2 linked regions of the Variovorax paradoxus genome follow. Each later gene encodes a partner of the first gene's protein in a complex. Links are inferred from orthologs where the notes say so. Each region holds a gene or a part of one and is shown on either strand. Other genes may lie near its edges.

Region 1 (14,946 bases):
GCCGCACCTGCGCCGCCCAAGGCCATGCTGCGCTGCGCGCATTGCGGCTTGCACCTGCCTGCAAGCGATGCGCTCGGCGGCCCGGGCGACGCGGTGTATTGCAGTGCGGCACACCGTGACGCCGCGGAACGCGGCTGAACGGGTCTTGCTTCCATGAGTTCGTCCCTCTGGTCGCGCGCCGAGGCCATCACCACCGATTGGGACGTGCTCGAACCGGGCCGGAGCGAAAGCGCCGCGCTGCTGCGGCTGTGGCGCGGCTTCATGGCGGCGCGCTGCTTTGTGGCGCTGGTGCTCGTGCTGCTGCAGGGCGTGGCCCTTGCGCTCGGCCAGACGATGCAGCCGCTGGCCATTGCGCTTTCGGCGGGGTACCTGGCCGCCAGCTGGCTGGGGGCGCGCTACGCGCATTTCAAGCCGCCCATCCGTGGCTTTGCGGCGCTGTGGTTCGTGACCATCGGCATCGACCTGGGCACCTTCACTGCGCTCCAGGTGCTGCAGGGCGGCAATATCAACTACACGCCGCTGTTCGCACTGCCGGTGCTCATGAGCGCGGTGCTCGGAACGGTGACCGTCGGCCTGGGCACCACGGCCACCGTCACGCTGCTGCTGCTGGCCGACGCGGGCTGGCACTGGCTCCAGCAGCCCGGCGATTCGTCCACGCGGTTCGTGCAGGCGGCGCTCACCGGCACAGGGCTCTTCGTGGTGGCGCTCTTGGCACACGAGCTGGCCCGCCGGCTGGCGCGCGAAGAAGAAACGGCGCTGCGCAATCGCAGCAGCGCGCAAATGCAGGCGCAGGTGAACGACCTGGTGATCGAAACGCTGAGCGAAGGCGTGCTGGTGATCGACGCCGAAGGCATGGTGCATGCGGCCAACCCCGCCGCCGACGCCATCCTGGGTCAGGGCCTGGCAAAGCTCCCTCTTCCGTTCGCGTTGCACACGCAGCCCGCATGGCACGCGCTTGCCGCGCTGGCGCGCCAGACCTTCGCACGCCGCGCGCCGCAATCCGAAGAGATTCCGGTGGCCCAAGCGCGCGGCGCGGCGCGCGAAGTGCGGGTGCGCACGCGGCTCACGCCCACCAGCGACCAGCGCGTGGACAGCCTGTGCGTGATGTTCCTTCAGGACTTGCGCGAAATCGAGGCCCGCATCCGCACCGAAAAGCTGGCCGCAATGGGCCGCATGTCGGCCGCGGTGGCGCATGAAATCCGCAACCCGCTGGCCGCCATCACGCAGGCCAGCGCGCTGCTCAACGAAGACCTGACCGATCCCGCGCACCGCAAGCTGACAAGCATGGTGCAGCACAACGCACAGCGGCTCGCGCGCATCGTGGACGACGTGCTCGACGTTTCGCGAGCACGCCAGCAGCGCGTGCTTTCGCTGGGCGAGCAGGTCGTGCTCGACCCCGCGGTACGCGCACTCGCCGAAGAGTGGGTGCGCCAGACGCAGCGCCAGGGCGTTCTGATCACCCTCGATGCCGCCGACAGCGAAGTGCGCTTCGACGTCGAGCACCTGCGCCGGCTGCTCGTGAACCTGCTGGACAACGCGGCGCGCTACGCCGGCAAGCGCGAGGGTTCGATCCAGGTCGTCACCACCATGCAGCGCGGCAGCTCAGCCCGCCCGAGCCTGCAAGTGTGGAGCGACGGCGCACCCCTGGAACCGGCGGTGCAGCGCCATTTGTTCGAGCCGTTTTTCTCGTCCGAAAGCCGATCGAGCGGGCTCGGCCTGTTCCTGTGCCGCGAACTGTGCAGGCGCCATGGCGCCACCATCGGCTACGAGCGCCGGGCGCTTGTCGCGGGCGGACCCGAGGGCAACGAATTCTTCGTCAGCTTCGCCCCCAGCGAAAACCGGCTGACACAATAGCGCCGTGACCACTCCCATCCCTCCTTCGCTGCAGCGCCCGGCCAACATCCTCGTCATCGACGACGAGCCCGACCTGCGCACGCTGTATGAACTCACGCTGCTGCGCGAGGGCTACCGCGTGGAAGCCGCGGGCAGCGTTTCGGAAGCGTGGGAGCACCTGGAGGCCGGCCAATTCGATGCGGTGATCACCGACATGCGGCTGCCCGACGGCCAGGGCATGGAAATCATCCACCGCATCCAGAAAGACCAGCGCACCGAGCGCTGCGTGGTGATGACAGCCTATGGCTCCGCCGAAAACGCAGTCGAGGCGCTGAAAGCCGGCGCCTTCGACTACCTGACCAAGCCGGTCGACCTGAAGCAGTTTCGCGCCGTGGTCGCATCGGCCGTTCAAGCACAGCAGGCCGCGCCAGCCAAGGCCACGAAAGCGGCACCGGCGGCGCAAGGCGAACGTGCGGGCGACACCCCCGTCGTTCCAGGCGGCGGCATCGCGGCCCTCGAACGCCTGGTGGGCAACTCGGAGCCGATGCGCCTGGTCAAGTCGCGCATCGCCAAGGTTGCGCGCGGCATGGCGCCCGTGCTGGTGCGCGGCGAATCGGGCACCGGCAAGGAGTTGGTGGCACGCGCCGTACACGCCTGCAGCCAGCGCAGCGACGGCCCGTTCGTCGCGGTCAACTGCGGCGCCATTCCGGAGAACCTGCTCGAAGCCGAATTCTTCGGTGCGCGCAAGGGGTCGTACACCGGCTCGTCGCAAGACCGCGACGGCTACTTCCAGGCCGCGCGCGGCGGCACGCTGTTTCTCGACGAAATCGGCGACCTGCCGCTGGCCATGCAGTCCAAGCTGCTGCGGGCAATCCAGGAGCGCAGCGTGCGTTCCATCGGTTCCACTCAGGAAGACGCAGTCGACGTGCGCATCGTGAGCGCCACCCACAAAGACCTGCACGCAGAAGTCAACGCCGGCCGTTTCCGCCAGGACCTTTTCTACCGGCTCAACGTGATCGAGATTGCGGTGCCCGCGCTGCGCGACCGGCGCGAAGACCTGCCGGCGCTGTGCGCTGCATTGCTTGCGCGCATCGCGCATGACGGCGGGCTGCCGGTGCCGCATCTTTCCGCCGACCTGCTGCAGCGTCTTGCGCAGCATCCGCTGCACGGCAACGTGCGCGAACTCGAGAACCTGCTGCACCGGGCGGTGGCACTCAATGACGGCGACGAATTGCACCTGGACCTGATGGGAGGCGGGCAACCCGCCGTCGCGGGGCTTGCGGCTTCGGCGCCCTCGCCTTCTCCGCCGCCGGACGACGGCGAACCGCCCGCCGCTGCGGCGCCCGCAGCCGCATCCTTCGTGGAACCCAAGACCGCGCCGCCGCCCTTGCCGTCCGACCTGCAGGCCTACCTCGACCAGCAGGAGCGCGAAATTCTTGTGCGCGCACTGCATGAAAGCGGCTTCAACCGCACCGCGGCCGCCGCGCGGCTCGGCATGAGCCTGCGCCAGATCCGCTATCGCATCGCGCGCTTGGGCATCACCACGCCCAATGGCGAAGAAGGCACCGCGAGCAATGCCGACGACTGAAGCATCAGCGGCCAACGCGAGCGGCGGCGACGGCCTCTGGCGCGCCGGCTGGTACCGCTTTGCAAAGGCGCTGCAATCGCCGAATTTCGGCCCGCGACCGACAGGCGCGCAGACCGACCTGATCGTGCTGCACTCCATCAGCTTGCCGCCCGGCGAATATGGCGGCAATGCGGTGCAGCAACTCTTCACCAACGAGCTCGACTGGGACGCGCATCCCTACTTCCAATCCATTCGCGGCCTCGAGGTTTCCTCGCACTTCTATGTGCGGCGCAACGGCGAACTCTGGCAATTCGTGAGCTGCGACGACCGCGCATGGCATGCGGGCGTGTCGTCCTGGCGCGGCCGCGAAAACTGCAACGACGATTCGATCGGCATCGAGCTCGAAGGCCTGGAAGGCCAGCCCTTCGACGAGGCCCAATACGAAACGCTGGCCAGCCTTTGCGCAGCGATTGCGCAGCACTACGCCATCGCGTTCATCGCGGGCCACGAGCACATTGCACCGGGCCGCAAACAGGATCCGGGCGCGGGCTTCGACTGGCAATTGCTGCGCGGCCAGCTCGGCTGGAGTCCGCGGATGTTCCCCGAACAGGTGCTGCCGCTCTAATTTTTTTTATCGGCCGGCGGTATGCGATGCGGCGTTCTTGCGCCGCAGCAATCTCTAAAATCCAGAGCGCGCCTCCAGCAACCATGCGCCTTGCAGGCCCAAATCCGCTTGCAAGCCACAGCCCGCGCGGGTTGCGCGACCATAGGCCAGTATTCATGGGGCATCGCTGGCCGAGTGCCGCGCCCAAACAAATACGCCACTGTGTTGAATATCTCAAAAAACACTACATCTAGTGGTTGTAGACGCTTCGCACCCTAGATATAGTGTCTTCCGTCCGGTCATCACGCACCGGCGCAATGCCCCGCCAAGGCATTGCCACCCAACAAGAATTGCCACACCGAGAGGAAGCGAATGCAAACAGCCCTGAACACCCCATCGACCCCGCGTGCCGTTCCCTCGACGCCGCAGCAGCAGCAACGAGACACTGCTGGCTCGCCCACCGGCCAGAACCTTGCGCACTACCAGATCATCCGCCGCAACGGCGCCGTGGTTCCCTTCGAACCCAACAAGATCGCCATCGCGATGATGAAAGCCTTCCTGGCGGTGCACGGCACCCAGGGCGCGGCTTCGGCCAGCGTGCGTGAAACGGTCGACGCCCTCACGCAAGGCGTGATCCGCGCGATGGTCCGTTCGCGTCCGGGCGGCGGCACCTTCCACATCGAAGACGTGCAAGACCAGGTCGAGCTCGGCCTGATGCGCGGCGGCCACCACGAAATCGCGCGTGCCTATGTGCTGTACCGCGAACGCCGCACGCAAGAGCGTTCCAAGCAAGGCACGCAGGAAGCGCCGGCCGCGCCGCTGCTCCACGTGCTGGACCGCGGCGAGCGCGTGGCGCTCGACCTGAACGAACTCAAGGGCCTGATCGAATCGGCTTGCGAAGGCCTGGGCGACGGCATCAGCGCCGCGCCGATCGTCGCCGAGACGATGCGCAACCTGTACGACGGCGTGCCGCTCGACGAGGTGTACAAGGCCTCGATCCTGGCCGCCCGCACGCTCATCGAGAAGGACCCCGACTACACCTTCGCGACCGCCCGCCTGCTGCTGCACACGATCTTCAAGGAAATCATCGGTCGCGAAGTCATGCCCGCCGAGCGCGCGCAAACCTACGCCGACTACTTCCCGCAGTTCATCAAGAAGGGTGTCGAGAACGAACTGCTCGACGAGAAGCTGCTGCAGTACGACCTGCCCCGCCTGGGCGCGGCGCTCAAGGCCGAGCGCGACAACCAGTTCGACTACCTTGGCCTGCAGACGCTGTACGACCGCTACTTCCTGCACGTGCGCAAGTCGCGCATCGAGCTGCCGCAGGCCTTCTTCATGCGCGTGGCCATGGGCCTCTCGCTGAACGAAATCGACCGCGAAGCCCGCGCCATCGAGTTCTACGAAGTGCTGTCGTCGTTCGACTTCATGTCGAGCACGCCCACGCTCTTCAACGCCGGCACGCTGCGCTCGCAGCTTTCCAGCTGCTACCTGACCACCGTGCCCGACGACCTGGACGGCATCTACGAGTCGATCAAGGAAAACGCCCTGCTCTCCAAGTTTGCAGGCGGCCTGGGCAACGACTGGACCCGCGTGCGCGCGCTGGGCAGCCATATCAAGGGCACCAACGGCGAATCGCAAGGCGTGGTGCCGTTCCTCAAGGTGGTGAACGACACCGCCGTGGCGGTGAACCAGGGCGGCAAGCGCAAGGGCGCGGTCTGCACGTATCTTGAAACCTGGCACCTCGACATCGAGGAGTTCCTGGAACTGCGCAAGAACACCGGCGACGACCGCCGCCGCACGCACGACATGAACACGGCCAACTGGATTCCCGACCTCTTCATGCGCCGCGTGATGGAAAAGGGCACCTGGACGCTGTTCTCGCCCTCCAACGTGCCCGACCTGCACGACCTGTTCGGCGCCGACTTCGAAAAGGCCTACGTCGCCTACGAAGAAAAGGCCGCGCGCGGCGAGATCAAGCCTGCCCGCACCATCCAGGCGTCGGACCTGTGGCGCAAGATGCTCACAATGCTGTTCGAGACCGGCCATCCCTGGATCACGTTCAAGGACGCCTGCAACGTGCGCTCGCCGCAGCAGCACGCCGGCGTGGTTCACTCGTCGAACCTGTGCACCGAAATCACGCTGAACACCAGCGACACCGAAACCGCCGTTTGCAACCTGGGTTCCGTGAACCTGCTGCAGCACCTGAAGGACGGCAAGGTCGACCAGGAAAAGCTCAAGAAGACGATCTCGACTGCCATGCGCATGCTCGACAACGTGATCGACATCAACTACTACGCCGTGAAGAAGGCGCGCGACTCGAACCTGCGCCACCGTCCGGTCGGCCTGGGCCTGATGGGCTTCCAGGACGCGCTGTACGAACTGCGCATTCCCTACGCATCGCAAGAAGCCGTTCAGTTTGCCGACGAGTCGATGGAAGCCATCTGCTATCACGCCTACTGGGCCTCGACCGAGCTGGCCAAGGAACGCGGCAAGTACTCGAGCTACAAGGGCTCGCTGTGGGACAAGGGCATCCTGCCGATCGACACGCTCGACCTGCTTGAAAAAGCACGCGGCGGCTATGTCGAGGTCGACCGCTCGGCCACGCTCGACTGGGACGCGCTGCGCCAGAAGATCAAGGCCGACGGCATGCGCAACTCCAACTGCGTGGCCATCGCACCGACCGCGACCATCTCGAACATCATCGGCGTCGACGCCTCCATCGAGCCTTGCTTCGGCAACCTCTCGGTCAAGTCGAACCTGTCGGGCGAGTTCACCGTGATCAACCACTACCTGGTGCGCGACCTGAAGCGCCTGGGCCTGTGGGACGACGTGATGGTGATGGACCTGAAGCACTTCGACGGTTCGCTGCGTCCGATCGACCGCGTGCCGCAAGACGTGAAGGCGCTCTACGCCACCGCGTTCGAAGTGGAAACCACGTGGCTCGTCGAAGCCGCCTCGCGTCGCCAAAAGTGGATCGACCAGGCGCAGTCGCTCAACATCTACATGGCCGGCGCATCGGGCAAGAAGCTCGACGACACCTACAAGCTCGCATGGCTGCGCGGCCTGAAGACCACCTACTACCTGCGCACGCAGAGCGCGACGCACGCCGAAAAATCCACCGTGCAATCGGGCCGCCTCAATGCGGTGTCGTCGGGCAGCGATGCACCGTCGGGCATGAGCGCACTCGACGCAGCAGCTGCTGCAGCAAAGGCGCAGATGAACGCGATTCCTGCAACCGACATCGCGTTCTGCGGCGTGGACGATCCGACTTGCGAAGCATGCCAATGACGCGTCGGTGAAGCGAGCGAGGTCCATGCACAACGCGCGAACCCTCAGTCGATCACGGCATTGACTGACATCGCGCGATGCATGAGAGCAACATAACAACCACATAAATGGAGCGCGACGTGAACGAGCACTTTGCAACTCACATCGTTGCTCCGATAATTGAGCATTGGATTTTTCTATGTTGACCTGGGACGAAGAAGTCAAGCCCTCCTTACCAAAGGATATGCAACAAGGATTGCAGCAACACCACGCATCGACCAGCGGCTTGCCCGCAGGCCGACCGGTGGACGCTCCGACTTCGTCGATTGCACAACCCACGGCCCCCGTCGCAGCGCAGCGCGTCAAGGCTTCCGACAAGCGCATCATCAACGGCCAGACCGACGTCAACCAGCTGGTGCCGTTCAAGTACAAGTGGGCCTGGGAAAAATACCTCGCCACTTGCGCCAACCACTGGATGCCGCAAGAAGTGAACATGACGCGCGACATCGCGTTGTGGAAAGACCCCAACGGCCTGACCGAAGACGAGCGCCGCATCGTCAAGCGCAACCTCGGCTTCTTCGTGACCGCTGACTCGCTGGCCGCCAACAACATCGTGCTGGGCACCTATCGCCACATCACGGCGCCCGAGTGCCGCCAGTTCCTGCTGCGCCAGGCTTTCGAGGAAGCGATCCACACGCACGCGTACCAGTACATCGTCGAGTCGCTCGGCCTGGACGAGAGCGAGATCTTCAACGCCTACAACGAAGTGCCGTCGATCCGCGAGAAGGACCAGTTCCTGATCCCGTTCATCGACGCCATCAGCGACCCGCACTTCAAGACCGGCACGCACGAAACCGACCAGACGCTGCTCAAGTCGCTCATCGTGTTCGCCTGCCTGATGGAAGGTCTCTTCTTCTACGTCGGCTTCACGCAAATCCTTGCGCTGGGCCGCCAGAACAAGATGACCGGCGCCGCCGAGCAGTACCAGTACATCCTGCGCGACGAGTCGATGCACTGCAATTTCGGCATCGACCTGATCAACCAGCTCAAGCTCGAGAACCCCGGCCTCTGGACTCCCGAGTTCAAGGCCGAGATCAAGGCCCTCTTCATGAAGGCCGTCGAGCTCGAGTACAAATACGCCGAAGACACCATGCCGCGCGGTGTGCTCGGCATGAACGCCTCCATGTTCAAGGGCTACCTGCGCTACATTGCCAACCGGCGTGCACAGCAGATCGGCCTCGAAACGCTCTTCCCGAACGAGGAAAACCCGTTCCCCTGGATGAGCGAAATGATTGACCTGAAGAAAGAGCGCAATTTCTTTGAGACCCGCGTGATCGAGTACCAGTCGGGTGGCGCGCTCTCCTGGGATTGAATCTTTCCGATAAGAATTAATGAATTCAAGAATTGCCCTTGCCACCGATCGCGCCGAAGAGCGCGGCATGGACGAGGGCTCAGGTGTTCATGGTGCTGGAGCACAGATTCCAACGCCATGAATCGCTTTGCGCTACCAACGTGCGCGGAGTGCTTCAATAGGTTGATTTTTTCAACTTGATCAAGGAGAAATAGAAATGGCAACTGCAAAGAAAGCGCCGGCTAAGAAAGCCGCTGCAAAGAAGGCTCCGGCAAAGAAGGTCGCGGCCGCTAAGAAGGCTCCCGCCAAGAAGGTAGCAGCGAAGAAGGCGCCGGCCAAGAAGGTCGCTGCCAAGAAGGTAGCCGCCAAGAAGGCGCCTGCGAAGAAGGTAGCCGCCAAGAAGGCAGCTCCGGCAAAGAAGGCCGCTGCCAAGAAGGCTCCGGCGAAGAAGGCCGCAGCGAAGAAGGCTCCTGCCAAGAAGGCGGCGGCGAAGAAGGCTCCGGCGAAGAAGGCCGCTGCCAAGAAGGCCCCTGCGAAGAAGGCTGCCGCCAAGAAGGCTCCTGCCAAAAAGGCTGCGGCCAAGAAAGCCGCGAAAAAGCCCGCTGCCAAGCCTGCCGCTGCTGCCAAGAAGCCTGCTGCGAAGAAGGCCGCAAAGGCAGCACCTGCCGCAGCGCCTGCTCCTGCTGCGCAAACGACGCTGAACCCGCAGGCAGCCTGGCCGTTTCCGACGGCCAGCAAGCCCTGAGCTTCTCAGCGGCCTTGACGGCAAAAAGCCCGGCACCTCACGGTGCCGGGCTTTTTTTATGCGCGCCGCCCGCGAAGGCGAGCGAGCGACGGGCGGCTCAGAGGCCCAGCGCCTTCTTGTCGATCTGATAGTTCTGAGGCCCGCGCTGCGCGATCTTGAGCGCACCGATGCGGTTGCCAAGTGCCGCGCACTGCGCAAGCGGCCATTCCTTTTCCAGACCGAAAAGCAGCGCGCCGCGCCATGCATCGCCGCAGCCGGTGGGTTCGACCACCGCGGTCGGCGTCACACCCGGCACGTGCTCGCGCTCACCGTCGGTCCACACCTCGCAGCCTTCGGCCGCCAAGGTAACGACCAGGCCGCGCACGCGCTTGGAAATTTCGGCCAGGCCCCAGCCGGTGCGCTGCGAGAGCATCTTTCCCTCGTAGTCGTTGACGACCACCCAGCTTGCCAGGTCGATGAAGTGCTTGAGCGCCTCGCCATCGAACATCGGCAGGCCCTGGCCCGGATCGAACACGAACGGAATGCCGGCGGCGGCGAATTGCTCGGCATGCTGCAGCATCGCTTCGCGGCCGTCGGGCGCGATGATGCCGACGCGGATGTCTTCGCGGGCGGCGATCTTCGTGAGATGCGCCTGCTGCATTGCACCGGGATGAAACGCCGTGATCTGGTTGTTGTCGACGTCGTTCATGATCATCGCCTGCGCGGTGAAGGTGTCGCCCTGCTGGCGCACGAACTCGGTGCTGATGCCCAGCGTACGCAGGCGCTCCAGGTAGTCGGCTCCGTCGCTTCCGAGCGTGGCCATCGGCAATGCCGTGCCGCCCAGCGCGTTGAGGCTGTAGGCGATGTTGCCGGCACAGCCCCCAAAGTCACGCCGCAGGCCCGGCACCAGGAACGACACATTGAGAATGTGCAGCTGGTCCGGAAGGATCTGGTCGGCAAACCGGCCCTCGAAAGTCATGATGGTGTCGAACGCGAGGGAACCGCAAATCACTGCTGCCATGGTGAGCCGTTGGTTGAAGGTGAAGGGATGAAATGAACAAGGCGCGGGCGCGAACCCTGCCTAAGGATAGAACGCTTCCACGCGGTAGCCGGCAATGGGCGGCAGCGTTGCCGACTCCGTTGCCGACAGCGTGAGCGGGAGCGACGCGGCCTGATCGGAACGCGCCGCGAGCACCGCCGGCGCACCGTAGTCCGAAGCCGTGAGTACGCGGCGCACCACTGCCCGCTCCTGGGTATCGAGCAGCGAAAGCTCGATGGCCGGCATGGCCAGCGGAACCATCGCGCCATTGCGCAAGGTAAAGCTGAGCCGGTAGTCGTTGTTGCCGGTTTTCTCGCGCGCGAAGGCCGCGCCTTCGATCACGATGTCGCCGATCTGGCGCAACGCCATGAGCTCGCAGCCGGTGAACCGGCACATCGCAGCAAACGCCGGGCGCAGGTTCGGTTGGCGGGCCACGATGCCGTCGCGCTCGTGATGCAACACTTGCACTGCGAACAGCAGGACTGCCAGCACGGCCAAGAACCAAAGCGCGAATCGCACGACGCCGCGCTGCCAGAACCCTTCGGTGCCACGGTCCACCTTCTCGTCACCGGAGAAAGGAGCCCTGTCCGAGTCCTCTGCTTCGTGAATCGGCGCAGGGAGCGGCAAGGGACCCGAATCCGCATCGGGTTCGCTCGCCTCTCGCACCATCGAGCCCGCCGCCTTTGCGGCGCTGCGTTCGTCGCGCGCCTTGGCACTCGCGATCTTGGCCGACTTGATGCGAGCCCGGCGCAGCGCCTTTTGCATCTGCACCTGGTCGCGGTCCTGTGCGGCCTCGTGCTTTTCGTCTTCGACGCTGGCAGACGCCGCCATTTCGCGGGCCTTGATGCGCAAGGCCGGCAATGGAGGCGGCGGTGGTGGCGGCGGCGAAGGCGGTGCCGCAAGATTCAGGTCGATGTTCGGAAACGGCGGCAGCGAACTTGCCGGAGGCCGCCATTCGGGCTCATTGGCTTCGAAGTCGGACCACAGTTCGTCGGCAATGATTCCGTGCGCGGGCAGGACGAAGGCCGTTGCGGACGGCGTGGCGGCTGCGGGACTTGGCGCATTCCCAGGTGCGGGCCTGGTCTCGGGAAGCGGTGCCGGCGGCAGAAGCTCGTCAGTCTCTTCCGGCGGCGACGAAGGGACAGCGTCCGACGGTTCAATATGCTCAGGTTCGTCGTCGAAGAAGTCCGCGTCTTCCGCGGTATGCGAAGACTCCGACGCGAACTCCGCTTCGGCCTTTGCGGAAGGCTCCGTTGGAGGCGGAGGTGTAGCTGCCGGACCCGGGACGCCGTCTGGCGCCTCGTGCAGATCGAGCGTGGCGTCGAAGACATTGCTGCAGCGGCCGCAACGCACCCAGCCATCCGAGATGCGAAGCTGGTCGCGCACCACCTTGAAGGTGGTGGCACAGGCGGGGCAACGCGTGACAAGGCTCATGACCGGGCGATTGTAGGGTCGGGCCCCCGCCCCGCGAGCGGTGCGCGGCGGTGCGAAATCCCGGCCGCGCTGCTCAGCAGCGAGCCGTCATCAGGATCCAGCCGTCCTCGCTGTCGCTCACCTCGAGCGCGGCATAGGGCGCATAGGCCTGCTTCAGCTCGTCGGCCTGCCGCTCGAGAATGCCGGCGAGCACAAGCGACCCGCCCGGCGCCACGTGGCTGCGCAGCAAGGGCGCAAGCACCTTGAGCGGCGTCGCGAGGATGTTGGCCAGCACCGTGTTGTAGTTGCCCTTGGCCGCTTCCGGCAGGCCGGCATTCAGACGCACGCCATTGGCTTCGGCATTGAGGCGTGTCGACGAGACGGCGGCCTCGTCGATGTCGACGGCATCGATATCGATTGCGCCGAACTTTGCCGCGCCAATGGCAAGAATGCCTGAGCCGCAGCCGTAGTCGAGCACGCGCTGGTCGCTGAATGCACCTTCGCCCTGCTTCGCGATCCAGCGCAGGCACATGCGCGTGGTGGGATGCGTCCCGGTACCGAAGGCGAGCCCCGGGTCGAGCCTGATCAACTGCCTGGCTTGCTCGGGCGGCTCATGCCAGGTGGGCACGATCCAGAATTCGGGCGTGATCTCGACCGGCGCGAATTGCGACTGCGTGAGCCGCACCCAGTCTTGGTCGGGCACCGGCGCCACGCCGAGCAGCGCGCAGCCTTCGAAGAAGTCCTGCAGCGCGAGCACCGACGCAGCCTCTTTGGCCAGTGCTTCGTCGGCGAACAGCGCGATGACGCGCGACCGCTGCCAGCCCTCCTTGGGCGGCGGCATGCCGGGCTCGCCGAACAGCGCCTGCTCGGCATCGGTCTGCGCGTCGGCATCTTCCACCGACACGCTCAGCGCGTCGAGTGCGTCGAGCGCGTCGCTGAGCATTTCGACCCGGTCTTCCGGCGCCATCAGGCGAAGTTCAAACATGGTGGCGTCGGGTGCTGCTCAGCGCTTGTGCGCCGCCAGCCACTCTTCCAAATAGTGGATGTTAGTGCCGCCGCTCATGAACTTGGCGTCGACCATCAGTTCGCGGTGAAGCGGAATGTTGGTCTGGATGCCTTCGATCACGGTTTCGTTCAGCGCCGTGCGCATGCGCGCCATGGCCTGCTCGCGCGTGTCGCCATACACAATGATCTTGCCGATCATGGAGTCGTAGTTGGGCGGGACGAAGTAGTTGGTGTACGCATGCGAATCCACGCGAACCCCGGGGCCGCCCGGCGGGTGCCACATGGTGATGCGGCCCGGCGACGGCGTGAACTTCCAGGCGTCTTCGGCGTTGATGCGGCACTCGATCGCGTGGCCGCGCATTTCGATCTGGCGCTGGGTGAACGGCAGCTTTTCGCCCGCCGCCACCATGATCTGCGTCTTCACGATGTCGATGCCGGTGGTGAACTCGGTCACCGGGTGCTCCACCTGCACGCGCGTGTTCATTTCGATGAAATAGAACTCGCCGTTTTCGTACAGGAACTCGAAAGTGCCGGCGCCGCGGTAGCCGATTTTCTTGCAGGCCGCCGCGCAGCGCTCGCCGATCTTCTCGATCAGCTTGCGCGGAATGCCGGGCGCCGGCGATTCCTCGATCACCTTCTGGTGGCGCCGCTGCATGGAGCAGTCGCGCTCGCCCAGGTAGACCGCGTTCTTGTGCTTGTCGGCCAGGATCTGGATTTCAACGTGGCGCGGATTCTGGAGAAACTTCTCCATGTACACGGCCGGATTGTTGAAAGCAGCGCCGGCTTCCGCCTTGGTCATCTGGATCGCGTTGACCAGTGCCGCTTCGGTGTGCACCACGCGCATGCCGCGGCCGCCGCCGCCGCCCGCGGCCTTGATGATGACCGGATAGCCGATGGCCCGCGCAATGCGCTTGTTGGTGGCGGCGTCGTCGGACAGCTCGCCCTCGGAGCCGGGCACGCAAGGCACGCCGGCCTTGATCATGGCCTGCTTGGCCGAGACCTTGTCACCCATCGTGCGGATGTTGTCGGGCGTCGGGCCGATGAACTGGAAACCGCTTTGCTCCACGCGCTCGGCGAAGTTGGCGTTTTCGCTCAGGAAACCGTAGCCGGGGTGAATCGCTTCGGCGTCGGTGACCTCGGCCGCCGAGATGATCGCCGGCATGTTGAGGTAGCTCAGCGACGACGGTGCCGGGCCGATGCACACGGCTTCTTGCGCCAGCTTGACGTACTTTGCGTCGCGGTCCGCTTCGGAATAGACCATCACGGCCTTGATGCCGAGCTCGCTGCAGGCGCGCTGGATCCGGAGGGCGATTTCCCCCCGGTTTGCAACCAGGATCTTCTTGAACATGGTCACTCGATGATGAACAGCGGCTGGCCGTATTCGACTGCCTGACCGTTTTCGCCGAGGATCTGGGTGATCGTGCCGGACTTGTCCGCTTCGATTTCGTTGAGGATCTTCATCGCTTCGATGATGCAGACCGTGTCGCCCTCGTTGACCTTGCTGCCGACTTCGACGAACGCCGGTGCGCCGGGGCTGGACGACCGATAGAAGGTCCCGACCATGGGCGACTTGACTGCGTGGCCCGTGGGCGCGGCTTCGGCGGCCGGTGCGCTGGCAAGCGCAGGCGCTGCCGGAGCACCGGCTGCGGGAGCGGCAGCAGCAGGTGCCGCCACGGTCTGTACATATTGCACCGGGGCAGCGCCGCCGCCTTTGACGATGCGAACCTTGCCTTCGGTTTCGGTGATTTCCAGTTCGGAAATATTGGATTCAGACACCAAGTCGATCAGTGTCTTCAGTTTGCGCAGATCCATGGGGCTCCAGTGCCGACTTTGCCGGTCAATAGGATGTAACTTGGCTAAAAATCGTTGATCTTTAGCGATTGGCGGCGAATGCCGAGGTGTATCTGATTCTAACCGTGAACGAGTTCACGCCGCCAACCGTCCAGATCGGCGGGCTCAAGCTTGCCCATTTTACGAGCCGCGACAGTACCGTCCCCGCTCAAGACCAGCGTGAACGGCAGGCCGCCTGCTGTGTTGCCCAGGCTTTTTACCAGTTCCGTGCCCTGCAAACCGGCCAATCCGACCGGGTAACTGACCGGCGTTTTCTGGAGGAACTTGCGCACGGCGCTCGGCTGATCGATAG
Region 2 (14,861 bases), 3.9 Mb from region 1 along the record:
GAAAGCTGCCTTCGGGCAGCTTTTTTGCGTCTTGGCTGACAGGATTCGCACCGGGGCGTCGGTACGTTGTGCATCGGAGGTCCGAGGTCGGGCCGCCTTTTTCAACGACTTCAGGAGATCCGTCATGAAGAAAATTGCCGCGCTGATTACCGTCGCCTTCGCGTTCGCCGTGCCCCTCTCCGGCTGCAACACCTTCCGGGGTGCCGGCCAGGACATCCAGAAGGGCGGCGAAAAAGTAGAAGACGCCGCCAAGAAGCGCCAGTAAGGCACCGCCCCGGGTCTTCCAAGACCTCCGCAGGCGCCTCGGGGACTCGCCCCCCGCCTGCAAGCACACTGACGCACGCCCCGCCCCTTCGCCTGCAAAGGCAAGGAGCGGGGCGTTTTGCCATTGCGGAGCAACAAAGCTCATGCGCATTCGAGCCCGGAGACCGCGGCTCCTCGCTTCAGGGCAACAAACCCATCGCAGATGACGATGGCAAGTTGATCAAAACCCAGAGAAAATGGCGAACTCATCGCCAGATGCGATGCCCAACACCCCATGAGCACTTCGGAACGCAATTTCGCCCGACGCATCGACCTCACATCGCTGCAATTGTTCGTGGCCGTCTGCGAACTCGGCAGCATCGGGCGGGCGGCGGAACGCGAATTCATTGCCGCCTCGGCCATCAGCAAGCGTCTGTCCGACCTGGAAGCCACGCTGGGCACAACCCTTCTCTACCGCCACGCGCGCGGGGTCGATCTTTCGCCCGCGGGCGAAAGCCTGCTGCACCATGCGCGCTCGGTGCTCTACAGCCTCGAGAAGATGCAGGGCGAACTCAGCGAATACGCCGAGGGTGTGCGCGGCCATGTACGAGTGCATGCCAACATATCGGCCATCGTGCAGTTTCTTCCCGAAGACCTCGGCGCCTTCACGCGCGAGCACGACGCAATCAAGATCGACCTGGAAGAGCACCTGAGCAACGAAGTGGTGCGCGCGGTGCAGGAAGGCGCCGCCGACCTCGGCATTTGCCACATTCCCGACGGCACGAACGAGCTGCAGACGCTGCCCTACCGCCACGACCGGCTGGTGCTGATCGTGCCCGCCGGACATCCGCTTGCAACGCAAGGTTCGATCGATTTCACGGCCTCGCTCGACTTCGACCACGTCGGCCTGCACACCAACAGTTCGATCTACGTCGCCATGCACCAAGCTGCGGTTGAAGCGGGCCGCAGCGTCAAGCTGCGCATCCACGTGACTGGCCTGGATGCCATGTGCCGCATGATCGACAACGGCCTGGGCATCGGCGTGATGCCGCAGCGTGCATTCGAACTGCTGCAGGCCGGCATCGGCAGCCGCCTGTGCAGCGTGGCACTGAACGACGCCTGGTCGAACCGCGAAATCCGGCTGGTGGCGCGCGACTTCTCCACGCTGCCGGTGGCCGCGCGCACGCTGGTCAACCACTTGCACACGCCGGCGGGCGCACACGATGCGGCCGAGCCGATTGCCGCATAGAAAACAAGACAATCCACTTCCCCCACGAAAGACAAGAGACCGACATGGCACGCACGCTCTACGACAAGATCTGGGACGAACACGTCGTCCACACCGAGGAAGACGGCACCGCCATCCTCTACATCGACCGCCACCTGGTGCACGAGGTCACCAGCCCGCAGGCCTTCGAGGGGCTGCGCGAGGCCGGCCGCAAGCTGTGGCGCATCAGCTCGGTGGTGGCCACTGCCGACCACAACACGCCCACCACAGGCTGGGAGCGCGGCTACGAAGGCATTGCCGACCCCACAAGCAAGGAGCAGGTCACCACGCTCGACAAGAACATCGCGGAGTTCGGCGCCGCGGCATTCTTTCCGTTCCTGAGCAAGCGCCAGGGCATCGTGCACGTGATCGGCCCCGAATCAGGCGCCACACTGCCCGGCATGACCGTGGTCTGCGGCGACTCGCACACCTCCACGCATGGTGCATTCGGCGCACTGGCGCACGGCATCGGCACCAGCGAAGTCGAGCATGTGATGGCCACGCAAACGCTGCTTGGCAAGAAGGCGAAGAACATGCTGGTGAAGGTCGAAGGCAAGCTGCCATTCGGCTGCACGGCCAAGGACATCGTGCTCGCGATCATCGGCAAGATCGGCACTGCGGGCGGCACGGGCTACACCATCGAATTCGCGGGCTCTGCCATTCGCGACCTGAGCATGGAAGGCCGCATGACGGTCTGCAACATGGCCATCGAGGCCGGCGCGCGCGCGGGATTGGTGGCGGTCGACGAAAAGACCATCAACTACATCAAGGGCCGCCCCCTCGCACCCACGGGCGTGGAATGGGACCAGGCCGTGGCCTACTGGCGCACGCTGCAGTCCGACCCCGACGCGAAGTTCGACACCGTGGTCGAGCTCGACGCAACGCAGATCCAGCCGCAAGTGACTTGGGGCACATCGCCCGAAATGGTGGTCGACATCAACGGCCGCGTGCCCGATCCCGACAAGGAAAAGGACGCCAGCAAGCGCGGCGCCATCGAGCGCGCGCTGGTCTACATGGGCCTGGAGCCGAACAAGGCGATGAACGACATCTTCATCGACAAGGTGTTCATCGGCTCGTGCACCAACAGCCGCATCGAGGACATGCGCGAAGCCGCCGCCGTGGTGAAGAAGCTCGGCCAGAAGGTAGCCAAGAACGTCAAGCTCGCAATGGTGGTTCCGGGCTCGGGCGTGGTGAAGGAACAGGCCGAGCGCGAGGGGCTCGACCTGATCTTCAAGGCTGCGGGCTTCGAATGGCGCGAGCCCGGCTGCTCGATGTGCCTGGCCATGAATGCCGACCGCCTCGAGCCCGGCGAGCGGTGCGCATCGACCAGCAACCGCAACTTCGAAGGCCGCCAGGGCGCCGGTGGCCGCACCCACCTCGTGAGCCCGGCCATGGCCGCCGCCGCCGCGGTGCACGGCCACTTCGTCGACGTGCGCACCTTCGCCTGAGCAAGAAAGACAAGAGAGATTCACATGCAGAAATTCACCGTGCACAAGGGCCTTGTCGCCCCCATGGACCGCGAGAACGTCGACACCGACGCGATCATTCCGAAGCAGTTCCTCAAGTCGATCAAGCGCACCGGCTTCGGCCAGAACCTGTTCGACGAATGGCGCTATCTGGACGCCGGCTTTCCGGGCCAGGACCCGGCCAGCCGCAAGCCGAACCCGGACTTCGTGCTGAACCAGCCGCGCTACGCCGGCGCATCGATCCTTTTGGCGCGCAAGAACTTCGGCTGCGGTTCGTCGCGCGAACATGCGCCGTGGGCGCTCGACCAGTACGGCTTTCGCGCGATCATTGCGCCGAGCTACGCCGACATCTTCTTCAACAACAGCTTCAAGAACGGCCTGCTGCCGATCGTGCTGCCTGAAGCACAGGTGGCGCAGCTGTTCGACGAGACCTTTGCCTTCCCCGGCTATTCGCTGACCATCGACCTGGAACGCCAGGTGGTCGTGAAGCCCGACGGCGGCGAGTTCGCTTTCGACGTGCAGGCCTTCCGCAAATATTGCCTCATCAACGGTCTTGACGACATCGGCCTGACGCTGCGCCACAAGGACAAGATCAAGGCTTTCGAGGCCGAGCGGCTGGCGCAGAAGCCATGGCTTGCGCACACGATGATTGCCTGAAGCTTCGCATCTCCAATTTCAAACCTCAGACCAACTTATGAAAATCGCAGTTCTCCCGGGTGACGGCATCGGCACCGAAATCGTGGCCGAAGCCATCCGCGTGCTCGACGCGCTCGACCTCTCGTTCGAAATGGAAACTGCGCTGGTCGGCGGCGCGGCCTACGAGGCACATGGCCATCCGCTCCCCGATTCGACGCTGAAGCTCGCGAAGGAGGCCGACGCGGTGCTGTTCGGTGCCGTGGGCGACTGGAAGTACGACAAGCTCGACCGCCCCCTGCGCCCCGAGCAGGCGATTCTCGGCCTGCGCAAGAACCTCGGCCTGTTCGCCAATTTCCGCCCGGCCATCTGCTACGAGCAGCTGGTGGACGCATCGAGCCTCAAGCCCGAACTCATCGCGGGCCTGGACATCCTCATCATTCGCGAACTGACCGGCGACATCTACTTCGGCCAGCCGCGCGGCCGCCGCACCGCCGTGGACGGGCACTTTCCGGGCGCCGAAGAAGCCTTCGACACCATGCGCTATTCGCGCCCCGAGGTCGAGCGCATCGCCCGCGTGGCTTTCGAAGCCGCCCGCAAACGCAACAAGCGCGTGACCAGTGTCGACAAGGCCAACGTGCTCGAAACCTTCCAGTTCTGGAAGGACGTGGTGACCGAGGTGCACAAGGACTATCCGGACATCGAACTCGACCACATGTACGTCGACAACGCCGCCATGCAGCTGGTAAAGGCGCCCAAGAAGTTCGACGTGATCGTCACCGGCAACATGTTCGGCGACATCCTCTCGGACGAGGCGGCCATGCTCACCGGCTCCATCGGCATGCTGCCCTCGGCGTCGCTCAATTCGAGCAACCAGGGCCTGTACGAGCCCAGCCACGGCAGCGCCCCCGACATTGCCGGCAAAGGGGTTGCCAATCCTTTGGCTACAATACTGTCCGCTGCCATGATGCTCCGCTTTTCACTCAACCAAGCCGAAGCTGCCGACCGTATCGAGTCGGCGGTCAAGCATGTGCTCGCCTCGGGGCTGCGCACGGGTGACATCTGGTCAGAAGGTACGAAGCGCGTCGGCACCCGTGAGATGGGCGACGCGGTTGTTGCAGCAATCACCAAAAAGACGATTACCGGCTAACCGCAGCCCGCTTCGTCACGCCCCTCCCCGGCTCGACGAGTCGGGGGCAAAAAAGACAATTTCTTTCTTTTTCACAAGGGCAAACTGAAATGGCGAACGCATCTCAACCTCTGGTCGGCCTCGTAGGCTGGCGCGGCATGGTCGGCTCGGTCCTGATGGACCGCATGCAGGCCGAAGGCGACTTCGGGCTCATCGAGCCGCTGTTCTTCTCGACCTCCAATGCCGGCGGCAAGGCCCCGGCAATGGCCAGGAACGAGACCGCGCTGAAGGATGCGAACGACATCGACGCACTGAAGAAGTGCGACATCATCATCACCTGCCAGGGCGGCGACTACACCAGCGAGGTGTTCCCCAAGCTGCGCGCCGCCGGCTGGAGCGGCCATTGGATCGATGCCGCTTCCACGCTGCGCATGAACAACGACGCGGTCATCGTGCTCGACCCCGTCAACCTGCCGGTCATCCAGAACGCGCTCACCAACGGCGGCAAGAACTGGATCGGCGGCAACTGCACCGTGAGCTGCATGCTCATGGGCGTGGGCGCCCTCTACAAGGCCGGCCTGGTCGAGTGGATGACCAGCATGACGTACCAGGCGGCTTCTGGCGGCGGAGCGCAGCACATGCGCGAACTGCTGACGCAGTTCGGCACCTTGAACGCCGAAGTGCGTGCCCTGCTGGACGACCCGAAGTCGGCCATCCTCGAAATCGACCGCAAGGTGCTGCACAAGCAGCAAAACCTGGGCGCGGCCGAAACCGCCAACTTCGGCGCCCCGCTCGGCGGCTCGCTGATTCCCTGGATCGACAAGGACCTGGGCGACGGCATGTCCAAGGAAGAATGGAAGGCCGGAGCCGAAACCAACAAGATCCTGGGCCAGGGCGCGGGCTTCGGCACCGCCGCCGTCCCGGTCGACGGTTTTTGCGTGCGCGTTGGTGCCATGCGCTGCCACAGCCAGGCATTGACCTTCAAGCTCAAGAAGGACGTGCCGCTGGCGGACATCGAAGCCATGATCGCAGCCGACAACCAGTGGGCGAAGGTTGTGCCGAACACCCGCGAGGCTACCCTCAAGGACCTCACGCCTGTGGCAGTCACGGGCACCATGGGCATTCCCGTGGGCCGCATCCGCAAGCTTGCAATGGGCCCTGAATATGTCGGCGCTTTCACAATCGGCGACCAGCTGCTGTGGGGCGCGGCCGAACCGCTGCGCCGCATGCTGCGCATCTTGCTCGAGGCTTGATGGGGGCACGCCGGCTCCCCCAAAGCCCGAAATGTTGCTCTTCAGCAACAGAAGATGTGTGCGTAAGTATGCGCGTACTGGGTAGAACAGGCGCACCGCCTTGTCAGTACCCGGTGTTGGTGCTAACGTCCTCTTACAATTTCTGGGCCTGAGCCGCCCCCTATCAGCATGACAAGACATCTGTTGCCCGCGGCCCGCCCATCGGCCGCTCGCCCTTCTCTGCCCCTGAAAGGCCTTCGCCTTTCTGTCCTTGGTGCCGCCATGGCGGTCGCCTTGGGCGTTGCGAGCACCGATGCGAGCGCTTTTGCACTGGGCCAACTGAAGGTGCAATCGGCACTGGGCGAGCCCCTTCGCGCTGAAATCGACGTCACCGAAATGGCGGCCGCCGAAGCGGACAGCCTGAAGATCAACGTTGCCAGCGCCGACGCCTTCAAGAACGCGGGCGTTCCGTACAACGCGGCCCTGAGCGACGTAAAGGCGACGCTGCAGCGCCGCGCCGGCGGGCAATACGTGGTTCGCCTGACGGGCACCCGCCCGCTCAACGACCCGTTCATCGACCTGTTGCTCGAAGCCAATGGCTCGTCGGGCCGCATGGTGCGTGATTACACGGTGCTCCTCGACCCACCAGTAACCCGCCAGGCCGCACCCAGCGCCCCGATTTCTCCTTCCACGCCGCAGATCAGCACGCCGCCGGCGGAGCGCCCGGGGCAGGCTGCGGTCCGTGCTCGGCGTGAGCGCGCCCCTGTCGCGCCCGTTACGGCACCGCCGGCAACCGCGCCGGCGCCTGCTGCATCGCCTGCACCAGCCTCCAGCGCTGCGACACCGATCCGTCCGACAAGCGGCGAACAGGTCACGGTGCAGCGCGGCGATACCGCCAGCAAGATCGCCGGCGCCCACAAGTCCGCCGACGTCTCGCTCGACCAGATGCTGGTGGCACTCCTGCTCTCCAACCCCGATGCTTTCATCGGCGGCAACGTCAACCGCATCAAGGCCGGCGCGGTGCTCGACCTGCCGAGTGCAGCCGAGGCCGGCGCCATTCTTCCAGCAGAAGCGAAGCGCACCATTACCGCGCAAAGCCGCGACTTCGGCGCCTACCGCCAACGCCTGGCAGAGAACGCGCCCACCGCCAACGTGGCCGCTGCCGGCCGCAATGCGTCGGGCAGGGTGCAAGCCAATGTCGAAGACCGCAACGCCACCGCAAGCGCACCCGACAAGCTGACGATTTCCCAAGGCAGCGCGGCTGCCCGTGCGGCCGACGAGAAGGTCGCGCAGGCACGCCAGGCGCGGGAGAGCAACAACCGCGTTGCGGAGCTTTCGAAGAACATCAACGACCTGGCCAAGCTCAAGGCGGCCACAGGTTCTGCCGCCCCAGCCGCAGGCGCGGCGGCAGCTCCGGCACCGGCTACCCCGGGCATTCCCGTTCCCAATCCGGGCGTAGCGGCCACGGCCTCGCCGACGGTGACCAGCCCGGCACCGGCTGCACCCGCCACTGCCGCGGCGCCTGCTGCGCCCGCCGCTCCGGCAACAACGCCGGCTGCTGCCCCGGCACCCGCAGAAACGGCCACGCCCGCCACGGCGGCAATGCCCGCAGCCTCGGCTCCCGCCGCTGCGGCACCTGATGCCAACGCAACGGCTGAAACCATGCCCGGCGCTCCCGCTGCGGCCGCCAGCGCCGCCGCACCCGCACCAGCCCCCAAGCCGGTGGTAAAGGCCGCCCCGCCGCCGCCGCCAGTCGAACGCAGCTTCTTCGACGAGTTGATGGACAACCCGCTGATGCTGGCCGGCGCGGCGCTGATCGCGCTGCTGATCGGCTTCCTGCTTTACCGCGTGCTGGGCCGCCGGCGCGAGGAAATGAGCGAAAGTGTGTTCCTCGAAAGCCGCATTCCCAAAGACTCGTTCTTCGGCGCCAGCGGCGGCGAATCGGTCGACACCAAGCACCGTGGCGATTCCACCGTCTCGTCGCTGTCGTACTCGCCGAGCCAGCTCGATGCCGGCGACGTCGACCCCGTGGCCGAAGCCGACGTGTACCTTGCCTATGGCCGCGACCTGCAGGCCGAGGAAATCCTGCGCGAAGCCCTGCGCGTCAATCCCGACCGCACGGCCATTCACCTCAAGCTGCTCGAAATCCACGCCAAGCGCCGCGACGTCCGCGCTTATGAAGGCCTGGCCACCGAAGTGCACAAGCTGACCAACGGCACCGGCTCCGACTGGAACCGCGTGGTCGAAATGGGCAAGGACCTCGATCCGGGCAATCCGCTTTACGAGTCGGGCACGGCCCGGGGCGGCGTGAGCGCGGCCGAAAGCGCCGCATTTGCCGGCGCCCTGGCCACCGCGGCCAAGCCTGCTGCCGCAACGCCTCCGGCTGCAGCGCCCGCCCCCGTGGCAGCGGCTGTCGCTGCGCCGGCCTTCGTGCCTTCGGTCGCACCGCTGGACTTCGATCTGGACCTGAGCCAGCCCGCGGCACTCGCGCCAAGCCCCGCTCCGGTAAGCGCCAGCCTGCCGAAGACGGCCTACGCGCCCGCCGCTGCCGCCCCGCTGTCCAACGGCCATGCACACGCGCCGGCACCGGTCGACTTGGAAAACGATTTCGACACCGCTCCTGGCGCGCTGGCCCCGATCGGCCGCCCTGCTGGGCTGAACGACGCCAACGACAACACCCGCCCAGCCACGCTGCGCAGCGCCGACAGCCTTCCCGCAGATTCCGGCTTCATCGAATTCGACATGAGCGCACTGGCCGGCCTTCCCGCCCGTCCGGTAGCCGGCACCGCCGAAGCCACCCGCCCTGCTGCAGCCATGCCGCAAGACGACGGCGACGACAGCCCGCACGCGGTCAAGCTGTCGCTGGCCCGCGAGCTGCAGGCCATCGGCGACGTCGAAGGCGCCCGCTCGCTGGTGGAAGAAGTCGAAGCCGAAAGCGCCGGCGACCTCAAGTCGCAGGCAAGGCAACTGCTCGCCGAGCTGCGCTGAGCGGCGTCTCTTCCCGTTCCTGAATTCGTGAGGCTGGCGCTAGGCATCCGCTACAACGGCCAGGCGTACGAGGGCTGGCAGAGCCAGCGCTCGGGCCGCACGGTTCAGGACAAGCTGGAAGCGGCGCTCGGCAAGTTTGCCGCACAGCCCATCGGCACGCTGTGTGCAGGCCGAACCGACGCCGGCGTGCACGCGCTCATGCAGGTTGTGCACTTCGACACCCACGTCGAACGCGAACCCTTCTCGTGGATGCGCGGCACCAACCGCTACCTGCCGGACGACATCGCCGTGCAGTGGGCGCACCCGGTGCCCGACGAATTCCATTGCCGCGCCAGCGCCCTGGCCCGCCGCTATCTTTACGTCCTTTCGCAATCGCCCGTGCGGCCGAGCCTCGATTCGGGCCGGGTCGGCTGGTCCATGCATGCGCTCGACGGTGACGCCATGCGCGCAGCAGCCGCCCTGCTGGTGGGCAAGCACGACTTCAGCTCTTTTCGCGCCTCGGCCTGCCAGGCGCGCTCGCCGGTGAAGGATCTGCGGCGCATCGAGATCACGCGCCACGGCGAAGGCGACCGATGCCGCTGGCACTTCGAGTTCGAGGCCGATGCCTTCCTGCACCACATGATCCGCAACCTGATGGGCTGCCTGGTGCGCATAGGCCGAGGCGACGAACGGCCCGAATGGATTGCCGAAGTGCTCGAGGCTCGCAGCCGCAAGGTGGCGGCGCCCACCTTCTCCGCCGACGGGTTGTACTTTCTGGGCCCTTTGTACGACGCCAAGTGGGGTCTGCCGGCCGAGGCCACGCTGCAGGCCGGCGGCGCTCCGTATGATGGGCCGCCATGACGTCGCCGCGCACTCGCATCAAGATCTGTGGCCTCACGCGCGAGGCCGATGTGGATGCCGCTGTGCAAGCGGGTGCCGATGCAGTCGGCTTCGTGCTCTATTCCAAGAGCCCGCGTGCCGTAACCGCCGCTCGCGCCGCGGAACTGGCGTCGCGCCTGCCCCCGTTCATCACGCCGGTGCTGCTGTTCGTCAACGAGGTCGCTCCTGAAGTCGTAGCGTCCCTCGCAGGTGTGAAGGGCTCGATTGCGCAGTTCCATGGCGAAGAAACGCCCGAACAATGCGAGGAAGCCGCCGGCCGGGGCCGCTTTCGCTACATGCGCGCGGCCCGTATTCCACTCGGAGCTGCCGGAGCCGGCTTCGACCTCGTAAAATACGCTTCCGATTACTCCCACGCCCAGGCCATCCTGCTCGACGCCCATGTCGAAGGTTATGGCGGTGGCGGCAAGGCATTCGATTGGTCACTTCTTCCACGCGCCGTCGACGCTCACCTCGTCTTGAGTGGTGGGCTCACACCTGCAAACGTGAGCGATGGCATTCGCATCCTGCGGACGCGCTGCAAGACGCTGTCCGTTGATGTGAGCTCGGGCGTCGAAATCGACGGCCCGGGAAACAAGGGCCTGAAGGACGCCGAGAAAATCCGGCAATTCGTCGCAGCCGTAAGGGCAGCGGACGCCTCGTCCTTCTCCAGTTAGCCGCCGCACCCGATCGTGATTTCGGGCTGCGGCCCAACGATCGAGAACCATGCAAAGCCAATTCCAGGACTACCAGCAACCTGACGCCACGGGCCATTTCGGCAACTACGGCGGCACCTTCGCGAGCGAAACGCTCACCCACGCAATCAACGAGCTGCGCGATGCATACGCCAGGTTCAAGGACGATCCGGCGTTTCTCGCCGAATTCCACTACGAGCTGAAGCACTTCGTCGGCCGGCCCTCCCCGGTCTACCACGCCGCACGCACCAGCCGCGAGATGGGCGGCGCGCAGATCTACCTGAAGCGCGAAGACCTCAACCACACCGGCGCGCACAAGATCAACAACGTGATCGGCCAGGCGATGCTCGCGCGCCGCATGGGCAAACCCCGCGTCATCGCCGAAACCGGTGCGGGCCAGCATGGCGTGGCCACGGCCACCATCTGCGCACGCTATGGCCTCGAATGTGTGGTCTACATGGGCAGCCAGGACGTGAAGCGCCAAAGCCCCAACGTCTACCGCATGAACCTGCTCGGCGCCACGGTGGTACCGGTGGAGTCTGGCAGCAAGACGCTGAAAGACGCGCTCAACGAAGCCATGCGCGACTGGGTGACCAACGTGGAAAACACGTTCTACATCATCGGCACCGTGGCCGGCCCGCACCCCTACCCGACGATGGTGCGCGACTTCCAGAGCGTGATCGGCACCGAATGCATCGAGCAGATGCCCGCCATGCTTGCGGCGCAGGGCATTACCGGCGAAGCCGAAGGCCGGCAGCCCGACGTGGTGGTGGCCTGCGTAGGCGGCGGCAGCAATGCCATGGGCATTTTCCACCCCTACATTCCGTTTGCAGGCACGCGCCTGGTGGGCGTCGAAGCAGCGGGCGAAGGGTTGGACAGCGGCAAGCATTCAGCCTCCATCCTGCGCGGCAGCCCGGGCGTCCTGCACGGCAACCGCACCTACCTGCTGCAGAACGAAGACGGCCAGATCACTGAAACCCACAGCATCAGCGCCGGGCTCGACTACCCCGGTGTGGGCCCGGAGCATGCGCACCTGGCCGACATTGGCCGCGCCGAGTACGTCGGCATCACGGATACCGAAGCGCTCGAAGCATTTCACTACCTGTGCCGCACCGAGGGCATCATTCCGGCCCTCGAATCGAGCCACGCCGTGGCCTATGCAATGAAGCTCGCCAAGACCATGCGGCCGGACCAGTCGATCCTGGTCAACCTCTCGGGCCGCGGCGACAAGGACATCGGTACCGTGGCCGACCTGTCGGGCGTCGACTTCTACGACCGGCCCTCGATGCGCGGCCTGAGCGTGAAGGGAGGCAAGTGATGAGCCGCATTGCCGCCACCTTCGAGGCGCTGAAAAAAGACGGCCGCCGCGCGCTCATTCCTTACGTCACCGCCGGCTTTCCCTTTGCCGACATCACGCCCGAGCTGATGCACGGCATGGTCGAGGCCGGTGCCGACGTGATCGAGCTCGGCGTGCCGTTTTCAGACCCCATGGCCGATGGCCCAGTGATCCAGAAAGCCGGCGAAGACGCACTGGCCATGGGCGTCGGCATGAAGCAGGTGCTCGCCATCGTGAGCGAGTTTCGCAAGAAGGACGCAACCACACCCGTGGTGCTGATGGGCTACGCCAATCCGGTCGAGCGCTACGACCTTGTGCACGGCAAGAAGTCCTTTATCCGCGATGCATCGGCCGCGGGCGTCGACGGCCTGCTGGTGGTCGATTACCCACCCGAAGAATGCGAAGACTTCGCCGCGGAGCTCAAGGCCGCGAACATCGACCTGATCTTTCTGCTGGCCCCCACCAGCACCAGCGAGCGCATGGCACAGGTCGCGCGCATCGCAAGCGGCTATGTCTACTACGTGTCGCTCAAGGGCGTGACGGGCGCCGGCCACCTCGATACGGAGGCCGTCGGCCAGATGATCCCGCGCATTCGCGAGCATGTGAACATTCCCGTGGGCGTGGGCTTCGGCATACGCGATGCGCCCACGGCCCAGGCCGTGGGCTCGGCCGCCGATGCGGTCGTGATCGGCACCAAGATCATCCAGCTGATCGACGGACAGCCGCGCGAAAAGGTTGTGCCCGCGGTGCGCGAATTTCTCGCCGGAATCCGCGAGGCGCTCGACGCCCTGCCCGCAGCTACCCCCAAGAACGCGGCTGGCAGATAATCGCCGTTGCCCTCACCCAGCCCCTTTTCCGCAATGCGGGAAAGGGGAGCTAATCCGGAGTCCTATGAGCTGGCTTGAAAAACTGCTACCCGCCAAGATCGCACAAACCGACCCATCGGAGCGCCGCCAGGTGCCCGAGGGCCTGTGGATCAAGTGCCCCGCCTGCGAGACGGTTCTCTACAAGACCGACCTCGAACACAACCAGAATGTCTGCCCTAGCTGCAGCCATCATCACCGCATTGGCGCCCGCGCACGGCTCGACGCCTTCCTCGACGCCGAAGGCCGCTACGAAGTCGGGCAGGAAGTGCTTCCCGTCGACGCGCTGAAGTTCAAGGACAGCCGCCGGTACCCCGAGCGGCTCAAGGAAGCGCTCGAGAACACCGGCGAAACCGACGCGCTGGTCGTCATGGGCGGCTCGGTCCACAGCATCAGCGTGGTCGTGGCCTGCTTCGAATTCGAATTCATGGGCGGCAGCATGGGCAGCGTGGTCGGCGAGCGCTTCGTGCGCGGCGTCGAAACGGCCATCGAGCAGAAGGTGCCGTTCATCTGTTTCACCGCCACCGGCGGCGCGCGCATGCAGGAAGGCCTGCTGTCGCTGATGCAAATGGCCAAGACCAACGCAGCGCTCACGCGTCTTGCGAAAAAAGGCCTGCCCTACATCAGCGTGCTGACCGACCCGACCATGGGCGGCGTTTCGGCCGGCTTCGCCTTCGTGGGCGACGTGGTCATTGCGGAGCCCAAGGCGCTCATCGGCTTTGCAGGCCCGCGCGTGATCGAATCGACCGTGCGAGTAACTCTGCCTGAAGGCTTCCAGCGCGCGGAGTTCCTGCAGACCAAGGGCGCCATCGACTTCATCAGCGACCGCCGCGAGCTGCGCAAGACCATTGCGAGCACGCTGGCCATGCTGCTGCGTCAGCCGGCCGACGCGGTCATCTGACAAGAATCCTGCCGGAAGGGCCTCAGCCCAGCCGGTAGGCCCAGACCAGCAGGTTGCCCAGCACAATGGCAATCACCTGCAGCACCACGATGGCGGCCAGGGGCGACAGGTCCACGCCGCCAATCAGCGGAATGAATCGCCTGAATGGCCGCACCAGCGGCTCGGCCAATCGCGAGATCAGGTCGAGCAGCATCGGCGATGCCCCCGGTATCCACGACAGCACCGCATAGACAACCAGCAGCGCGGTAAGGCCCGACACTGCGAGCTGCATCAGCCCCACCAGCGACACCAGCGGCAAGGCGGCAATACGCCCCAGGTTGCCGATCAGCAGCCACAGCAGCAGGAACTTCACGATCACCAGCAGCCACGCGGCGATGGCGCTCGCCAGGTCCCAGCGCTTGACCGACGGCACGATGCGGCGCAGCGGCAGCACTATCCAGTCGGTAATCGCAAACACGAAGCGCCCGAGCGGATTGCCGAACGGCACCCGGTGGTACTGCATGTAAAGGCGCAGCAGGCAGGCGCCGCCGAGCAGGCCGACGATCACGTCGAGAAGAAACGAGGGGATCTGGTAGAGCATGGGGCAGGGTCGTGAGCGGAATGCGATGATAGCCATGCAAGGTTCTTCGATGACGACACAGCCCCTTCTGCATTCACTGCCATTGTTCCCGCTCGGTACGGTTCTGTTCCCGGGCGGCGTGCTTCCACTGCGTATTTTCGAAGTACGTTATCTCGACATGGTGGGCAAATGCCGCAAGGCCGATGCGCCCTTCGGCGTGGTCAGCCTCACGAGCGGCAGCGAAGTGCGCAAGGCCGGTGCCGATGCCGAAAGCTTTGCCGCTGTCGGCACGCTGGCCGTCATTCGCGAATTCGAATCACCGCAAAGCGGCCTGCTCCAGATCGAATGCGTCGGCACGCAGCGGTTTCGGGTCCGCCGGACCGAGCTGCAGAAATACGGCTTGTGGGTGGCCGAAGTCGAAGCAGTGATTGCAGACACCGCCATCGAAATTCCCGACGACCTGCAGCACACCGCCACCGCGTTGCGGCGCCTTGTCGACACGCTCGAAGAACGCCGCCGCGCGCAGGGCGCGGAGGCTGTGCGACTGCCCATCGGCGAGCCCTACCAGTTCAACGATTGCGGCTGGGTTGCCAACCGCTGGTGCGAACTGGTGCCCATGCAACTCGAACTGCGGCAACGGCTCATGGAGCTCGAGAGCCCGCTGATGCGGCTCGAGCTGGTCAGCGATCTGCTC

The links.
Region 2: the proteins of accC (region 1) and accD are in contact, whole or in part, in a solved structure (PDB 8UXZ), measured with the Escherichia coli proteins. The link is inferred for Variovorax paradoxus from one-to-one orthologs.

The regions. Positions count from the first base shown.
Region 1 is NZ_CP123990.1:4,788,183-4,803,128, reverse strand. What follows is about bases 11,977-14,896. They hold accC (acetyl-CoA carboxylase biotin carboxylase subunit), read right to left. Parts: upstream 14,152-14,896; coding sequence 12,802-14,151; downstream 11,977-12,801. Other genes in these bases: QHG62_RS23015 (TlpA family protein disulfide reductase), read right to left, coding at 14,714-14,896; accB (acetyl-CoA carboxylase biotin carboxyl carrier protein), read right to left, coding at 14,154-14,615; prmA (50S ribosomal protein L11 methyltransferase), read right to left, coding at 11,977-12,783. In the rest of the region: QHG62_RS23075 (PP0621 family protein), read left to right, coding at 1-138; QHG62_RS23070 (two-component system sensor histidine kinase NtrB), read left to right, coding at 154-1,854; QHG62_RS23065 (sigma-54-dependent transcriptional regulator), read left to right, coding at 1,859-3,421; 1,6-anhydro-N-acetylmuramyl-L-alanine amidase AmpD, read left to right, coding at 3,408-4,025; QHG62_RS23055 (ribonucleoside-diphosphate reductase subunit alpha), read left to right, coding at 4,377-7,292; QHG62_RS23050 (ribonucleotide-diphosphate reductase subunit beta), read left to right, coding at 7,471-8,643; QHG62_RS23045 (histone H1-like DNA-binding protein), read left to right, coding at 8,840-9,367; QHG62_RS23040 (carbohydrate kinase family protein), read right to left, coding at 9,465-10,367; QHG62_RS23035 (zinc-ribbon and DUF3426 domain-containing protein), read right to left, coding at 10,428-11,819; more of prmA, read right to left, coding at 11,893-11,976; more of QHG62_RS23015, read right to left, coding at 14,897-14,946. UniProt on the Escherichia coli protein: This protein is a component of the acetyl coenzyme A carboxylase complex; first, biotin carboxylase catalyzes the carboxylation of the carrier protein and then the transcarboxylase transfers the carboxyl group to form malonyl-CoA.
Region 2 is NZ_CP123990.1:890,916-905,776, reverse strand. Bases 11,837-14,671 are described here. They hold accD (acetyl-CoA carboxylase, carboxyltransferase subunit beta), read left to right. Parts: upstream 11,837-12,735; coding sequence 12,736-13,608; downstream 13,609-14,671. Other genes in these bases: QHG62_RS04225 (LON peptidase substrate-binding domain-containing protein), read left to right, coding at 14,238-14,671; QHG62_RS04230 (YggT family protein), read right to left, coding at 13,631-14,188; trpA (tryptophan synthase subunit alpha), read left to right, coding at 11,837-12,671. Outside these bases: QHG62_RS04290 (entericidin A/B family lipoprotein), read left to right, coding at 125-265; QHG62_RS04285 (LysR substrate-binding domain-containing protein), read left to right, coding at 539-1,492; leuC (3-isopropylmalate dehydratase large subunit), read left to right, coding at 1,537-2,958; leuD (3-isopropylmalate dehydratase small subunit), read left to right, coding at 2,983-3,633; leuB (3-isopropylmalate dehydrogenase), read left to right, coding at 3,671-4,759; asd (aspartate-semialdehyde dehydrogenase), read left to right, coding at 4,849-5,991; QHG62_RS04260 (FimV/HubP family polar landmark protein), read left to right, coding at 6,253-8,958; tRNA pseudouridine(38-40) synthase TruA, read left to right, coding at 8,986-9,798; QHG62_RS04250 (phosphoribosylanthranilate isomerase), read left to right, coding at 9,795-10,490; trpB (tryptophan synthase subunit beta), read left to right, coding at 10,540-11,826; more of trpA, read left to right, coding at 11,826-11,836; more of QHG62_RS04225, read left to right, coding at 14,672-14,861.